Regions from separate parts of the uncultured Anaerofustis sp. genome, predicted to be linked through region 2. Evidence: riboswitches for the same ligand, from Rfam matches in the RefSeq annotation. Region 2 holds a riboswitch; the other holds the start of a gene.
The links. A riboswitch is a leader RNA that binds a small molecule or an ion and turns the genes downstream of it on or off. The one in region 2 is predicted to bind FMN.
Positions count from the first base shown of each region.

Region 1 (9,155 bases), on a different contig from region 2:
ACACAAGACGGTTACGAACCGGGCAAATAGTTATTAATTAAAATTAAATATAATAAATTCAAGGAGAAAATTAAAATGATAACAAAATATGAATTAGCAAGAGCAAACGACCACTCTTTATTAAAACCACAATTAACTTATGATGAAGTAAGAAAAGGTATCCAATTCGCTAAAGAATGGAAATGCAGAACTGTATGTGTTACTCCAAGCAGAGTAAAAATGGCTTATGAAATCCTTAAAGGTTCTGAAACAGCAGTATGTGCATGTGTTGGTTTCCCTAACGGTGCGGAATTAACTGAATCAAAAGTTGCAGATACTCAAAGAGTATACAACATGGGTGCTACAGAAGTTGATATCGTACTAAACGTTTCAGCTATGAAATCAGGAGACTACGACACAGTTTATAATGACGTATATGAAGTAGTAAACGCTTCTCCTGCTAACATCAAAGTTATCTTGGAAAACTGCTTACTTACAAAAGAAGAAATCGCAAAAGCTTCAAGAATTTGTTCTGACGCAGGTGCAGGTTTCGTTAAAACATCAACAGGATTCTCTTCAGGCGGAGCAACACTTGAAGACGTAGCTATAATGAAAGAAAACATCGATACAACAAGAGTACAAATCAAAGCAGCAGGCGGTATCGCTAACATTGCTGACGCAGAAGCATTCCTAAACGCAGGCTGTTCAAGACTTGGTATTTCAAAAACACAAGCTATGTTTGATGAAATCGACGCAGCTAGTAAATAATTAAATTAATATGAAACCAAATAAAAAAGAACCTAAGATAAGGTTCTTTTTTATTACTTTAAACCGGTATATCTTTCTTTTCTCCTATATTTAATTTAGTTAAATTATAATTATTAATAAACTTCTTAAATATTTTTTGTAAGATAAACATCAAAACAACAATTAAAGCTCCTCCGACCAAACAAAAGAGGCGATTTTCTATGGCTTCAGATACGTCCAATAGTACCAACGAGGCATTGATTGCGCAAACAGCATTTACGATTTGTTTATATTTATATTCTGAAGTAAAAAAGCTGATATATCCTAAAAATAAAACCATGGGAAAAGCATACCTTGCAGGAATTAAAATTTTAAACAATAATATAAATACTAATACTCCAATTACATTCCCAAACATTCGATGTCTGATCCTTTCTGACATTTCATTAAAATGAAGCTGAGTTAAAGACATGACGACTATACTTATCCATAGCGGCTTTTTTATATGAAAAATCATACCTATAAACATTGCTACTGCAATCCCGAGAGACATTCTTAGCATATATCCCTTTTTCTTCCTGCAAAGCAAAATTTGTTCTTTTAAATTTCGCCCATCGTCTCCTTTATTATCCGATTTCCATTTTATCATTGTTATTATCCCAACAACTAAGCCCCCTGCCAAAGCTCCCAGTAATCTTTTAGGGAACATTTCCATTGAAACGGGAGTTGCCTGTGAAAATATAAAACATAACAGAAAGCTGATAGCAGGTTTAAACTCATTGGGTTCGCATATTAAATTCATTATCAAATATACAAATAAAAAGTTTATAATGATTGCAATCCACGGTGAGCTCAACGCTGACTGTGCCGCTAATACGCTTCCCGCATAAAGTATTACTATAATGCCTCCCATTGTTTTCCTTTTTATACCTATATATCCATCGGGAAACATTGTAAGTCCTACACCAATAGCAACTCCCGGTAAAATATTTTCGGCTCCGAATAGTATCTGAAATATCATTATAAATCCTAAATTAAATATAAATCTAAATGCATTCTCCAACGCTGTCTTTCCTATATGGATCGTCTTAAGCTTTATTTTACTCAATAAAATTCCTCCTTTTTTATCTTGCATAACTATATAAAATATTGTAGACTATTTTAAAGTACATAAATATATATAGTACATAAACATGTACTATATATTATAAAGCTATTATAACTATTTTTCAATACTAAAGGTTAGGAAATGATTAAAGAAATGAACTTTACCAGAAAACTGCTAAAATTACTGCCATATTGGCACTATAAAATAGATAAACCCTTTAAATTATTTATAAAAGATAAAATGAGCCTTGAAACATATTATTGTCTTCAAATACTTTTAGAAAATGGTCCAATGACCATGTCTCAAATATGTAACAAATTAAATATCAGTAAACAACGTGCCACTACACTGATAGAAAAATTATATGAACATAAATTTGTTGAAAGGAAAACAAATGAAAGAGACAGGAGATATATTGATATTTTTGTATCTAAAACCGGAAAGGATTATATAGAAAAAAATATCTATAATAATAAAGAATTTATAAATTCACTAGAAAAAGGATTAACTAAAGAAGATTTGATTAAACTTGAAGGATCAATCAATACACTTCTTGAAGTCCTAACTAAAATAAAATAAAAAGAAGGATAATATCCTTCTTTTTATTTATAATGAAAACAAATCATTTAAAGCTTCGCTCATAGTAGGATGAGTGAACACTTGATTTTTAAGTGTCGTATAATCAGCACCCAAATCCATTGCCAGCTTTACTATATTTATCATTTCATATGACTCCTCGCAGAGCAGCATTGTACCGAGTATCTTATTTGTTTTCTTATCTATTATAGCTTTTAAGACACCATATGGCTTCTTAAGTACCTGTGCCTTGGGTATTGACCCTACCGGTAATTTTAGTACTCTTATATCATAACCTTGTTCTAAGGCTTCTCTTTCATTCAAACCTACTCTTGACAGCGGAGTATTCATAAATACACTATAAGGAACATTTTCTCTTTTGCTTAAGTTATATTTATTTTCATTTTCAAGTCCGCTTACAATTATTCTGTAATCATCCAAAGAAACATAGGTAAACTGAAGCCCTCCGTTAACATCTCCCATTGCCCAAATATTTTCATTTGAAGTCCTTAAATTATCATCTACGACTATCCCGTCGCGTCTGTTCATTTCAACACCCGCAGCTTCCAAATTCAATTCATCGGTATTTGCTCTTCTTCCCGTAGCAACTAATATAGCATCCGCCTTATCATTAAATTCTTTTCCTTTTTGGCTATAGGAAACAATACCGTCTTCACTGAATTTTTTAATTTTAGCACCAAGTTTTATTTCAATACCTTGATTTTCGAGCAATGATTTTATTTCGTTAGCAATATCTTCGTCTTCTCTCGGAATAAATTTATCACCGTCTTGAATAACAGTTACACTACTTCCAAAGTTCGCATACATAGAAGCAAATTCAAGACCGATATATCCTCCCCCTATTATAATTAGCCTCTTTGGTAAAGTATCGAGGTCCATTAAGGTATCACTAAAATATACATATGGATTATTTTCGACCCCTTCTATCTTTGGAACTACAGATGTCGAACCAGTATTTATATATATTTTATCTGCACTTAATAATTCTTCACCGTCTTCATATGTGATTTTAATCACATTTTTATCTTCAAAACTTGCTTTTGCATTGATAACATCAACATTATCCAAATCATTTAATTTAGCATAATTTTTGCCTCTAAGCATTTCGGTTAAGTTTCTTTTTTCCAAAATCGCTTTATGGTATAAGTCACATTTTTCTTCAAATGAAATATCTCCCATTTGTGCTGTCTTTGAAGCATTTTTAACAAGTGATTTAGAAGGAATACATCCCACGTTTATACAAGTCCCGCCATACATTTTATTTGACTTTTCTATTATAGCAACCTTTTCACCTTTCTTTGCCAAATATCCTGCTAAAGTTTTTCCGCCCTTACCAAATCCTATAATTGTATCATCATATTTTTTCATTTCTATTCTCCATTTTTAAATATTTTACTGTCTATATCCGTTATTGTTATTTTACTTAGCTCTTCTTTACATACATCATCTAATTTTTCATATACTTCGTCCATGATATCCCCCATACCGGAAGCTATCAAACATTCCATATTGACATTTCCCGAACGCCAAGATATATCTATTACCCTTTTGCCGATTGCCTGATAAACATCAAGTAAAGTGATCTTAGCCGCATCTAGAGTAAAACTATATCCGCCCTTTACAGAACCTTCTTTTGTATTTACCAGTCCTGCCTTTTTAAGTTTGGAAAGGATTTTCCTTGCCCTTGCTGGATTTATACAAATATTCTCGGATATTTCTTCACTTGTCTTAATTTCTTTATAGTGATGATTTAAAAAAACCAATGCATGAACCGAAACCGCAAATTCGCTATTCATCAATTACCTCCTAAAATTATTTCTCTATTTCATAAGGCCAGTCAATTATCCCGCCAAAATCATATATATTTTTATATCCTATATCAACTAACTTCATCGAAGCATCTTTACTTCTCTTACCCGACCTGCAGTAAACTAATATAGTTTTTTCTAAATTTGGAATTTCTTCTAATACTTCATTACTAATAGTTTCATTTGGAACCAATACTGCATTTTTTATATGTCCGCTTTTATATTCATCTTCTCTTCTTACATCTAAAATAGTTACATCATCTAGTTCCATCATCTCTTTCGCTTCCAAAGCAGAAATTTTATGATAAGCACTTTTATTTTCTTCTTTAGGGATAAAAAATTTAAAACTAATAAACAAGATAATAACAATTCCCACTATAATCAATATATTTTTCACAACATCCTCCTTATGTAACAATTCGTGTTACAGTTTCTTTAATGTAATTATAACTGTTACAGATATATTTGTCAATATAAAATAAAAAAGAGAGGAAATAAATTTCCTCTCTTTAAATAATAACTGTCTAAACAGTTATTTTAATTCAGATTTGTACAGTTCTTCCATTTCATCACAGCTAAAAAATTCATCCATTTTCATATCGAGTACTCTTGATAAACTATATATAACATCTATACCCGGATTTTGACTTTTTCCATCAAATAAACTATATACAGTTGTCGGAGGAATACCTGCGCTCTCTGCAAGACTTTTAATGGAAATTTCTTTTGCTTCGCTTATTCTTATTATCCTTTTCGTTATAGCACCAATAAGATTAGTATCTGTTTTATATATTGCATTTACTGATATTTTTTCTCTATTCATTGTTTTTCTCCTTTAAAATTAAAATTGCCAAAGGGATTTTTATCCCTCTGACAACAAATCTTGAACATTCTATTTAAAACCTTTTTCTAAATTTACAAAGAATTCAGAATCGAAAAAATCTTTTATATCCATATCCAAACTATCGCAAATCATTTTAATAGTTTTGAAACTTGGATTAGCACATTTGCCGTCAAACATACTATAAACAGTAGTAGGCGGAATTGCTGACATATTCGCAAGTTTATTAATAGATAGTCCTCTTTCATCACATAATTCAATTATCCTTCTATTTAGTGAGTCTCTTAACTGCATTTCTATACCTCCTTTTCTAATTATTTTCATAGATAAAAACCCAAAATTATCTTCATATATCACCTCCTTTCAATTTTAGTAGCATAAAGTAGTATCTACATATAAAACAATTATTAAATATTTACTTAACATTTTGTAATAAAAAAGGACGCGTAAAAACACATCCCGAAATCACTGAAAATATAAATAAATATCTTAATAACACAAAAGAAAACAATCATATACTTTCTCCCATACTTTAACGTCAATATTCTATATCAGATAACTATGCCCACTTATATATTTTACCAATTTCATCCATTAAGTCTACATAATTTAAAATATTTTTATTTATAATGTAATTATATTGACATAAAGTAAAAATATATTATAATAAAGGAGAACAATCTTCAGGGTTGGGTGCAATTCCCTACCGGCAGTTAAAGTCTGCGAGCGCAAGCTGAAAAGGTGAAATTCCTTTACCGACGGTAAAGTCCGGATGAGAGAGGATACATAAAGTATTTTTTTAGTAATTTCCTGAAGGGTGATTACTATTTTTTTATGTATACCTTAATTTTAGGAGGTATAGAAAAAATGAAAGACACTAGAAGACTTGTAACAGTATCGATGCTTATTGCTTTATCGATAGTACTTATGTTAATCATAAGATTTCCTATCATGCCGTCGGCTGCATGGCTCGAGTATGAACCAATGGATATCCCGTTATTAATTGCAGGATTACAGTTCGGACCTGTAGTTGGGATCATCGCAGTCATTATTTCAAGCTCAATTCAAGCAATGACGGTGAGCGCTATGAATGGCTGGGTAGGAGCACTTATGCATATTATTTCGAGCAGCGCCTTGGTTGGAGTAACCGCACTTGTGTATAGAAAAAATAAAACAAAAAAAGGTGCAATGATAGGTTTGATACTAGGAGCATTATCAATGGTAATAGTAATGATCCCGGCAAACTTACTTATTACAACCAATTTTTATGGAATGCCAATGGATGCTGTAATAGCTTCCCTACCGGTAGCTGTAATTCCATTTAATTTACTCAAAGCAGGTATCAATTGTTTAGTTACATTTATTATTTATAAACCAATAAGTAATTTTATCAACAAACAAAATGACAGAAATGTAATAAATACAACTAAATAATATATACAATTCTTTACTTAATGAAATCCTTAGACCTTCTTTATGAAGGTCTTATTTTTTATTAATCCATCTAAAGTGACCGCTGATATCATTATATCTATACATTGCATAAACTTCTTTTTTCTCAAACTTACTTTGATGTATTATGAATACTTCACCATTTTTAGTTCTCTTATCCGATACTATTCCTATATGACTATCTGAAAATGTTATTATATCTCCGGGCTGCCACTGGTCTACCTTTGTTATGTCTTTCGTAAGAGAAAGTGCATTCATCCTAAAAAAGACTAATAAATTCGGTACCCTTCTAAAGTCAATATTGGGGTCCGGATTACCTTCTACTCTATAATATTCTTTTATGTTATTTTTGATATCATAATCAACCAAATCTTTCAAATCATATCCCGCTTTTTTAAATGCATACCATATTACGTCTGTACATACTCCTTCGCCCTTAGGAGGATATCCGTCTTTATAATATGCACTTTTATATTTAGGTTTCGTCATTACATACTCTCTGGCGCCAAGCATTATATCAGTATAATCATCTATTCCGTCCTTATCCTTATCTATATCAGACTTTATATCTTTTATTCCAAGTTCTTCCGAGCTATAAGATTTAGTTGGTATATATCCGAAATATTTAAAAATATATAATAAAATAACAGCAAATACTATTATTATTAAAAACAAAATTCTCTTTTTATTCATAATCCCCTCATTCCAAATACAAAAAAACAGTTCCCCTAATAGAGAACTGCCCTTTTAGAAAAACTAATCTTCAACTTCGTTTTCTAATTCCTGTAACTTTTCTTCATAAGCTTTTAAAACCTTATTTTGAATATCGACTCTGGTTTCAAGGTTTATAGGATGTGCAATATCTTTGAATTCCCCATTAGGCATTTTTCTGCTCGGCATAGCAATAAATACCCCATTATCTCCTTCAATAATTTTGATGTCGTGAATAACAAACTGATCGTCAAATGTTACTGATACAATTGCTTTCATCTTACCTTCATCATATGTCTTTCTTACCCTAATGTCTGTGATTTGCATTATACGTTTCCTCCCTTTAATCTGTTATAAATATTATACCTCATAAATTTTATAATTGCAACAACGATTACATAGGCTGTACATAAGGGATTTGGGATTTTCATAATAGTTATATTTTAAAATAAGATGCATATATTTTATTAGTATATTTAACTATAGTTATATACAATAAAATACATATTGTAAAAATTATAAAAACATAGTAAAATGTATATTATATTTATTTTAAGATAAAAATTACATGGCGGTGAATTAATTATGAATATAGATTTAGAGAATATTAAAAAAATATATTTTATAGGTATCGGCGGAACCAGTATGTCGGGGCTTGCACTTATGTCTAAAATCAACGGCAAAGAAGTTTTGGGTTCTGACATGAGACCTTGTGTATATACAGAGAAGTTAGAAAAAAATGGAATTAAAGTAATTATCGGACATAATAAAGAAAATATAACTGATGATATTGATCTAATCGTATATTCAGCAGCTATAAGAGAAAATAACCCTGAAAGAGTAGAAGGAAAAAACAAAGGTATCTTAGAACTTGAACGTTCTGTTTATCTCGGACTCATCAGCAGATATTATAAAAGAACAATTGCAGTAAGCGGTACTCATGGAAAAACTACAACCTCTTCATTGATGTCTTTAGTTTTTTTAAATGCAAATTTAGACCCTTCTATTTCAATAGGCGGAACGCTTAAAAAGATAAACGGGAATTCAAGAGTGGGCGACAGCGATTATTTTGTTATAGAAGCATGTGAGTTTGTGGATAGTTTCTTACACTCAAGACATTTTGTGGGAACAATTCAAAATATAGAAAAAGATCATTTAGATTACTTTACCGGCGGACTTGAACAAATAAAAGAATCATTTAGAAAATTTGCACAGATAACACCAAAGGACGGAATGCTTGTAGTAAACGGAGACGATGAAAATGTTTTGGATATACTTGAAGGTTTAGAATGTAAAATTGTTAAAGCAGGACTATCCGACAGCAATGATTTTGTAGCCAAGAACATAACATATGATAAATTCGGTAATCCAAACTTCGATGTTTATAAACACGGAGAATTCTATCACAATTTTGAACTAAATATCCCGGGTGAACATAATGTTTTAAATGCTTTGAGCGTAGTAGCCGTAGCAGACTTTTTCATGATAGATAAAGAAGTTGTAAATGACAGCTTTAAAGAGTTTACCGGAGCTAAAAGAAGATTTGAAAAGAGAGGTATAGTTAACGATATTACTGTTATTGAGGACTATGCACATCATCCCACAGAACTTAAGGTTACAATTGATGCTTGTAAAAATTATGAACATAATAAGTTGTTTGTAATATTCCAGCCTCATACTTACTCCAGGACATTCCTCTTATTCGATGAATTCGTGGAAGCAATGAAAGGCGCGGATGAACTTATATTAAATGATATTTACTCTGACAGAGAAGATAATGAATGGAATATCTATTCCGAAGATATAGCAAAAAAAGTAGTAGAAAAATATAATATACCTTCAAGAGTAATAAGTGAATTCAGCGATATAAGAGACTATGTAGTAAAGAATGCAAAAGCGGGAGATTTTGTAT
Region 1 covers NZ_CALHFB010000030.1:75,423-84,577, forward strand. Annotated here, with positions in the region: gene Q0516_RS03310 (galactitol-1-phosphate 5-dehydrogenase) at 1-30, shown strand, start outside; gene deoC (deoxyribose-phosphate aldolase) at 76-747, shown strand; gene Q0516_RS03320 (FUSC family protein) at 806-1,834, opposite strand; gene Q0516_RS03325 (MarR family transcriptional regulator) at 1,976-2,413, shown strand; gene Q0516_RS03330 (FAD-dependent oxidoreductase) at 2,441-3,799, opposite strand; gene Q0516_RS03335 (Rrf2 family transcriptional regulator) at 3,802-4,227, opposite strand; gene Q0516_RS03340 (rhodanese-like domain-containing protein) at 4,244-4,636, opposite strand; gene Q0516_RS03345 (helix-turn-helix transcriptional regulator) at 4,772-5,062, opposite strand; gene Q0516_RS03350 (helix-turn-helix transcriptional regulator) at 5,132-5,374, opposite strand; FMN riboswitch at 5,756-5,868, shown strand; gene Q0516_RS03355 (ECF transporter S component) at 5,948-6,514, shown strand; gene Q0516_RS03360 (DUF1287 domain-containing protein) at 6,566-7,225, opposite strand; gene spoVG (septation regulator SpoVG) at 7,289-7,570, opposite strand; gene murC (UDP-N-acetylmuramate--L-alanine ligase) at 7,829-9,155, shown strand, end outside.
Region 1: it holds a riboswitch for FMN, as region 2 does, so the genes downstream of both, Q0516_RS03355 (ECF transporter S component) here and Q0516_RS01085 (ECF transporter S component) in region 2, are expected to answer to the same signal.

Region 2 (9,155 bases):
AATTAAAATTTATAAAAGACTTGAATTAAAAACCAAAGAAGATAAAGAAAAAACATTAAAAAAACTTGATGAGCTTTTGGAAAACAGCCTTAAAGAAGTCCCCGAATCAAAGAGAATGAAGAAGAAAAAAAGGAAATAGAAAATGGATAATATAAAAATAGGTAATTTAATAAAAACTCTAAGAATAAAAAAGGATATGACACAAAAAGAAATCGGAGATAAGTTAAGTGTAAGCGACAAGACGATATCAAAATGGGAAACGGGAAACGGACTTCCGGATATAAGCATTTTAAGTGCTTTAGCCGAAGTACTCGACACTCAAATAGATTATTTGCTTACGGGAGAAGTAAAAATAAATGATAATAAAGGAGGAAATATGAAAAACACCAAGTTTTATGTCTGCGATAACTGCGACAATATAATAATAAGCACAAAGGAAATAAATGCTTCATGCTGTTCTTCACAGCTGAAGGAACTTAAAGTAAGCGATACTTTGGATAAAGGACTTATCAAAGTAGACTTTATCGATAATGAATTTTATGTCCACATGGATCATGCAATGACCAAAGAAAACTATATATCATTTATTGCATATGTAACATATGACAAAGTATATCTAAATAAACTATACCCCGAAGGTCATGCAGAAGCAAGGTTCAGATACTCGGGGCATGGTATATTCTATGCATATTCAAAAGCAGAAGGTCTATATATGAAGAAGTATTAAATCAAAGGCTTAAAAAGCCTTTTTTAATGTCAATCTTAAATTGACATTTATGAAATAACTTTATATCATAGTATAAAAGACTTCAAGGGATACTACTATGCTAATAGATTTAACAAGCGGAAATATAACAAAGAAAATGATGTTGTTTGCTGTCCCTATGATAATAGGAAATCTACTTCAGCAAATATATAATATTGCAGATACGATAATCGTTGGAAAATTTATAGGCTCCGATGCACTGGCTGCTGTTGGGTCTTCTTATACATTGATGATATTTTTAACTTCCATATTACTGGGACTTTGTATGGGCAGCGGCGCGGTCTTTTCTATCAGGTACGGAGAAAATGACAAGGAAAAATTAAAGAAAAGCATCGGGATTTCTTTTGTTATCATACTTTCTGTTACTATTATTTTGAATATAGCGGTCTTTGTATTCATTGACCCAATAATGGATTTTTTAAACATCCCTCCTTCGATTTATCCGATGATGAAGAGTTATTTATGGATAATATTCTTTGGGATAACCGCAACATTTTTATACAATTTTTATTCATCTGTACTCAGGTCTGTGGGTAACTCCTTTTCTCCTCTCATTTATCTTGGAGTATCCGTGGTTTTGAATATAGTCCTTGATTTGATATTTGTTTTATCTTTTAACATGGGAGTAAAGGGCGCTGCTATAGCAACGGTTATATCTCAGTTTGTATCGGGTATAGGAATAGCCTTATACACTTTGATTAAATTTCCCGAGTTTAGATTTAGTATTGCTGAATTAAAATTTGATAGAGATATTATAAAAGATATATTCAAGTTTTCCTTTCTTACATGTATCCAGCAGTCCATAATGAACTTTGGGATACTTTTGGTTCAGGGACTTATAAACTCATTTGGTACCATAGTAATGGCAGCCTTTGCCGCCGCCGTAAAGATAGATTCTTTTGCATATATGCCCGTTCAGGATTTCGGTAATGCATTTTCTACTTTTATTGCTCAAAACTACGGTGCGAAGAAAAAGTATAGGATAAAAGAAGGGATAAAAAACGCAGTCAAATATACTATTATATTCTGTTTTATCATATCTCTCATCGTTTTTATATTCGCAAAACAATTCATGCTTATATTCGTGGACGCTTCGAAAGCTGAGATTATAAATCATGGTATAACTTATTTAAGGATAGAGGGAGCTTTTTATTTCGGTATAGGGTGTCTGTTTTTACTCTACGGATTTTTCAGAGCCGTGGAAAAGCCTTTTATATCGGTAGTACTGACGGTAGTATCGCTGGGAACGAGAGTAGTCCTTGCATATACATTATCTAAAATTCCAAGCATAGGAGTTATTGGCATATGGATAAGCGTACCTATAGGCTGGATCTTAGCGGATATAATAGGATTAGTATATTATAAATCAAAAAAGAAAGAAATAAATGAAAAACTAATGACATAAAGATGTATTTGATAATATATCTGATTTTATACATTCAAATTCAAATATACAAAAGCTATTGTAATGATATCAAATTAAATAATCCGAACTAAAATAAATTTTATACATATATAAAAAACACTAACAAATTTTACAACATTAATAAGATTATTTAGAATATACCCCATCAAGCAATGGAATTATATTTTATCTTAATAATACTTCTATGATTTATGGAATTCTCTAATTAGCAGTTTGATACATAAAAAAGACCGCTTAGCGGTCTTTTTTAATACTTTATTACAGCTCCTGCGGGACATACGCTGTAGCAGTTCCCGCACTCCAAGCAATTATCTTCAGTTATTTTATATTTTTCCTCAGCTTCTTCTATTGCATTAAATGAGCATACCTTGATACACTTACCGCAGAGGATACAATCCTCGGTTATATCATAACCTCTTTTTTCGACATTTCCCCCTCCAAATGAAAATGTCCTCTTTACCATAGGTTTAACGGAGAGGTCCACATACTCCCCGACTCCCTGATAAATTTTGAATACCGAGAGTGCCATTTTGCTCTCTTCGCTAGAATAGATTTCATTCATATATGTATTCTTCTTAAATATCTCATCAAGCTTTTCGCTGTCTATACACTCAACTTTTCCCTTCACACTAATGGCTTTTGTAGACATAGTATCATGTCCTTTCATTCCGGACAGTGAAACAAATCCTCTTTTGATAAGTCTGCCATAAAAACCTTTGCCTTTGGCTGTAATGAAATAAAGGGCCTCATCATCGTAAAGCATAACATCTATTACGCAGGTTTCGGGAAGTCCGTTATCGTCCACAGTAGCAAATGTAGCGGAATGTATTTCTTCTACTAAAAATTTGAAGTAATCTTTAGCTTCTCTCATTGATTATTTTTCTCCTTTAAGTATAGGACTTACTCCTTTATAAATAAGCATTGTGAAAACTGAGATAATAAGTCCCTTTATAATATTTGCGGGAATTGCACTGAACAAGATTACATCCAGTTTTGTTTTTATAAATGGTATTATTTCTGAAAATGCAGCAATCACCTGCTCTAAAGGCATGAATACGCTGTACATCGGAAGAAGTACAAAATAGTTAAGAAGTCCGGCGACTACCGCCATAACTACGCTTGCTAATATACAAGCAACCAAAGCTGTTTTCTTGGTCTTTCTTCGTTTGTAAATAATCCCCGCGGTGAATACAAAAGACGCTCCCATAAAAAAGTTTGCAAGTTCTCCTATACCTCCGGTATTGGTAGAAAACATCTGAAGCCCGTTTTTAATAAGCTCTATTATTACTCCAGTTATGGGACCGAAGGCAAATGAGCCTATAAGAGCGGGTAAATCAGATAGATCCATCATCGCAAATGACGGCGACAGAGGCATCGGGATTTCCAAAAATGCCAGAAGGAATGATACCGCACTAAGCATTGCGGTAACTACCATAACTCTTACATTGATTTTTGACTTTGTCTTTTGTGTTGTTTTTTCATTAATGTTCTCCATAATTCTCCTTATAAACAGATATGAGGTGAATTTAAAAAACGCCCTTTGTACTAAAACAACAGGGCGGTTTCTTATCATATCTTCTTTCATCCGGACTTTACCGTCGGTCATGGAATTTCACCATGTCAGCTTTTCGCTCGCAGACTTTACTGCCGGTCAGGAATTGCACCTTGCCCTGAAGATAACTTTTAAAGTTATTTAATTTATGTAATCACGATTTAGCATAACTGGAGGATCAAGCTAAATCTTCGATTACTTTTTTATTATACATTTTTTTTACTTGGTTGTAAATATTTTACATTGATAAAATAAGTTTATAATTATTCCAAATTAAGATATAAGTATTTATCTATACTTTTATTTCTTTTATTGATATAACTTTTATCATATTTACTTCCTATTTTATAATCAATAGGATATTTAAATATCGGTCCGTCATAAACAAAAGAGTGATATTCTCCGTTCTCGCCGCAGATATCCGCATTTGAAGGGAAACTTGAAATAAAATCATCGTCGATGATTTTTCCTATAAAATTCTCATCTACTATTTCAGCATTTAATGAAGTTATGACAGCCTTAAATCCTAAGTCTATGAATTCTCTCATGATTTCTTTTGTATTCATACCCCAAAGAGGAAATACTGCATTTATCCCTGATTTTGTGCACTTTGCTTCTCTTGACTTTTTTAGTTCTTTCAGATGTATATCTCCAAAAACAGAAGTAAAAATATCCTTATCTTTAAATTTATTTATCTCAGTTTTCATTTTAGTGTTATAAGCCCTTTCGGTTTTGTAATCCGATAAATCTATCGTTGTGAGCGGGATACCTATGGAAGTCGATTGTTCTTTTAATAAGTTTAAATTTACTTCATGCATCGGTATTTTTTTATTATTAACAACAGTAAATAAAGATTTGATATCATATTCGTTTGATTTCATCATTTTATACAATGCCAATGAAGAATCTTTTCCGCTGCTCCAATTAAAAAATGCTTTTTCCATTTTACTATTCCTATATATGTTCATTTATTTTTAAATATTATATTATTAAAAGCAATTTAAGTAAATAAAGAGAAATGAATATTTAATACATAATCGAATGGGGATTAAAAACAAAAAAACAGCACAGTTTTCCTATGCTGTTTAATTATACTAAACATAATTCTTTAAGTTCGGGAATGCATCTTTTCCGATATATTTAGCCTTTTCTCCAAGATCTTCTTCTATCCTAAGGAGCCTGTTGTATTTACAAACCCTCTCTGTTCTGGACGGTGCCCCGGTTTTTATCTGTCCCGCATTAAATCCAACGGCTAAATCGGCGATAAAGGTATCTTCTGTCTCTCCCGATCTGTGAGAAACGATAGTGGTATAACCGTGTTCTCTCGCAAGCTTCATGGTACTTAGGGTTTCCGTAAGGGAACCGATTTGGTTTACTTTCACAAGTATCGAATTTCCCGCTCCCATTTCAATACCTTTTTTAAGTCTCTTTTCATTTGTAACGAATAAATCATCTCCAACAAGCTGAACTTTATTTCCTATTTTGTCAGTGAGAACTTTCCAGTGCTCAAAGTCATCTTCGAATAATCCGTCTTCGATTGAGATTATTGGATATTTTGTCGTAAGAATTTCATAATAGGTAGTCATTTCTCCGTATCTTCTGTTCTCGGTCTCATAGAAATACGATTCCTGATTTTTATCATATATCTCACTGCTAGCAACGTCTAAGGCAAGAGAAATATCCTCTCCCGCTTTATACCCTGCATTTTCTATCGCCTTTAATATAAGCATTATAGCTTCTTCCGCACATTTAAGGTTAGGTGCAAATCCACCTTCGTCACCTACGGAAGTACATAAATTCTGAAGCTTTAAGATATCTTTCAATTTATGATAAACTTCACTGCCCATTCTAAGAGCTTCTTTAAATGAAGAAGCACCGTGAGGAACTATCATGAATTCCTGGATATCTACGTTATTATCCGCATGCTTACCGCCGTTTAAAATATTCATCATAGGTACGGGAAGTACGCATGGGTCTTTTATATCTGCAAGTCTGCCTATATATTCATAAAGCGGTATATTTAGACTCTTTGCAGCAGCTCTTGCACAGGCAAGGGAAACGCCCAAAATAGAATTCGCTCCGAGCCTTTCTTTGTTTTCTGTTCCGTCAAGTTCAAGCATAGCCTCGTCTATTCCCTTTTGGTCGCTAGCGTCTCTTCCCAATAGTATATCCCTGATATCTTTATTTACGATAGCCACGGCTTTCAAAACACCATTGCCTAAGTATCTGTTTTCATCATTATCTCTAAGTTCAACGGCTTCAAATTCTCCCGTCGAAGCCCCTGAAGGTACACTTGCAATGGCACTTACACCATTTTCCAAACATACTTCGACTTCCACTGTCGGGTTTGCTCTCGAATCAAGAATTTCTCTCGCCTTTAAACTAACAATTTTTGTATTACTCAATTTAAAATCCTCCTTTTGCAATTTAGTTTTAGCAAAAACAGGGATAATATACACTTTGAACTAATGTATGATTTAATTACGATGATCGGTTATAATAAAATTTGGCACACTTTTCGTTAGTTATCACAAATATATTGTAAAAAAAAATTGATTTGCCACTAATTCTCTACCTTTTTACTGGATTATAATACAAATAAAGAAAAATGCACTAATTTAAATTTATTTTAGGGGATAAAAAATATATATTTCAATAACAGCAAAAAAACTACCCAACAAGGTAGTTTTATTTAATAAAACGTATTTGTAAATTTAAATTTATAAAATAATCGTTATTTAACCATATTATCTATTTCTCTTTACATACCAAAACACACTCCGAAAGCAGCTTTCCTTGAAGCAGATACTTTTCTTTTATTTTAAAACCATTATCCTCAATAAAATTCATATACTCTCGGGATTTCCATTTATGAAATGTATTAAAACCTGCTTTTTCCATAAACCATAGGCGGATTTTATCTACTTTTCCGTCATAGACAAATGTAGGTGCGATCAAAAGTCCGTCTTTTTTAAGTACACGTTTTATTTCATCAAGTGCCTTATTTGGATTTGGCATTATATGAAGTGCATTGGCAATAAGTACAACATCAAAAACATCATTTTTATAACTAAGAGATGTAGCATCCTGGACTTCATAAGTGATATTTTTATTATTAAGACGCTTTTCTGTTTCATAAAGCATTTTTTCGGAAAAATCCGTCGCAGTCCAGCTATCTGCTTCATCAGCAAGCAAACGAGTAAGCTGTCCCGTACCGCATGCCAACTCAAGGACACTTTGCTCTTTACTTAATAAAGGTCTTATTTTCTCACAAAGTGTGTTATATAATCCTTCGTTCCCTTTTTCCTGAAATGATGTATAAAGCTTTGCTGTTCTTTCCCAAAATTCTTTGTTCGATTTATCAGCCATAAAGCATAGTTCTCCGTTTCATAGTAATAAGTTAAAAATATATTACTTATTTATTATGATATTAGAATAACTCTTTGTCAAATAAATAGTTATTATTTAAAAAAATGTAAACATATTTATCAAAGAATAAAAATAACATATATTAGCCTAATGATTTAAATATTTACTGTTTCCGTAACCTAAAATCAGCATAAATATATTACTTAAGAAAATAAGTCCCAAAGTAAACGATTTGCTTTTATTAAACTTCTTTCCCAGTTTTATGTACATCATGATATATAAAACCAAATCAGCTATAGGTATAAAGAAAAGGAACATATACCACCCGAAGCCGAAGGTTATTTTACATAATGTAAAAGTACCATAAAAAGGTATTAAAGCTTTCCAGCCTTTCTCTCCTGCTTTCTCAAATACTTTCCACCTTGCGAGTATCGTTAATACTATTAAAATCAAAGGGAAAACAAAAGTTATCCAAGGAGAGATCCACTGTATATCAGCAGAAGCTTCCCATCCTGTGGCTAATGTATTTGAACTTATCCAGCCAACATCAATAGTTTTAAGGTTTAACCCCACCGTTTTATTTAACATCAACGTATAAATATCCTTAAGATAAATCCATACATAATTCACCGAAATATATGAAATTTCAAGAACACTTCTTATCAAGTAATATGGGATATTAAAAGATATCATATTTACCCTCTCTTTTAAAATATTTTTTAATTTACTGAAGAAATATGCTTGTCTTTTGAAACATCAGCACATGAATATTTACTCTTCCCAAATGCCAATATAAACAAAAATATTGGCGTAAATAAAATAAGACCTATAGTAAATAACTTGCCCTTACCAAACTTTTTACCTAATTTTATATATGTAATTATATACATTATCAAATTGATATAAGGAAGAAAGAAAAATAGAAAGTACCACCCCGAGCCTAAGGTTATTTTACAAAGTGTATATATACCATAAAAGGGTATTAAAGCTTTCCAGCCTGATTCCCCCGCTTTATCAAAGATTTTCCACCTGGAAATTAAAATTATCAAAAGAATGATTAAAGGCAAGATGATTGGGATAAATATAAAATCAAAAAACTTACCAAAGCCGGTAATATCAAACATAGACTCACTGCTCCAGCCTATATCTATCGATGTAAGCCCCATATCACCGCAAAATTTTATTAGATATAAGCTATAAAGCATATCCAAATATTCAAGAACCAGATTTCTTGCAGCATAAGCGTAGTCACAAATATAATAAACTGCGTTATTGATGATATTCATATACTCAAAATACATTTTTTAACCTCTTTTATATGATTTTTATTACTTCTTTAAGTCAAATCTGCTTTTACCAAACCCTAATATAAGAATAAATATAGGATTTAAAGTGATAAGCCCCAATGCAAATAATTTTCCTCTATTGAAAGCCTTTGCTAATCTTATGGATACAATTATATGTATAGCAAAATTTATAATCGGTATATAGTATAAAATAAAGGACCATTTCGGATAACTTAACATTTTACATAAAATATACTTATTATAAACGGGAACTACTGCTTTCCAGCCTTTTTGTCCTGATTTCTCAAATACCCGCCATCTCCCTGTCATTATCAAAGGAAGTGATAATATATAAATAGGAAGTATAAGTCCCAAATAATAAATCAAAAGGATATAAAACCACCTTTGGAAAGTATCTATCAGGATTTCCCATCGCGTTGGAGCATAAGAACCTGGATCAAAAACCGTAACCTTAAAATTAAGTTCATCAACTATAAATTGAAATATCTTATTTAACATTCGATTTAACCTTAATTATCATTATCGGTAGCCATTGATAAATATTCACTCTTATTAAATCCCAGTATTATAAGGAAAAACGGAAATAAGAATATCAATCCAAAAGTAAAAGGCTTTTTCAATTCAAACTTCCTCGATAATCCGATACACATCATAATATGAACAGCTATATTTACTATTGGGATAAAAGAAAGTATACAGTATAAACCTTTATCCATCGCTATTTTATATAGGACA
Region 2 covers NZ_CALHFB010000004.1:41,735-50,889, reverse strand. Annotated here, with positions in the region: gene Q0516_RS01105 (GIY-YIG nuclease family protein) at 1-139, shown strand, start outside; gene Q0516_RS01100 (helix-turn-helix domain-containing protein) at 143-727, shown strand; gene Q0516_RS01095 (MATE family efflux transporter) at 825-2,171, shown strand; gene Q0516_RS01090 (4Fe-4S binding protein) at 2,440-3,063, opposite strand; gene Q0516_RS01085 (ECF transporter S component) at 3,067-3,687, opposite strand; FMN riboswitch at 3,762-3,874, opposite strand; gene Q0516_RS01080 (diphthine--ammonia ligase) at 4,008-4,688, opposite strand; gene eno (phosphopyruvate hydratase) at 4,839-6,149, opposite strand; gene Q0516_RS01070 (class I SAM-dependent methyltransferase) at 6,496-7,113, opposite strand; gene Q0516_RS01065 (DUF5684 domain-containing protein) at 7,261-7,806, opposite strand; gene Q0516_RS01060 (DUF5684 domain-containing protein) at 7,833-8,414, opposite strand; gene Q0516_RS01055 (DUF5684 domain-containing protein) at 8,442-8,918, opposite strand; gene Q0516_RS01050 (DUF5684 domain-containing protein) at 8,930-9,155, opposite strand, start outside.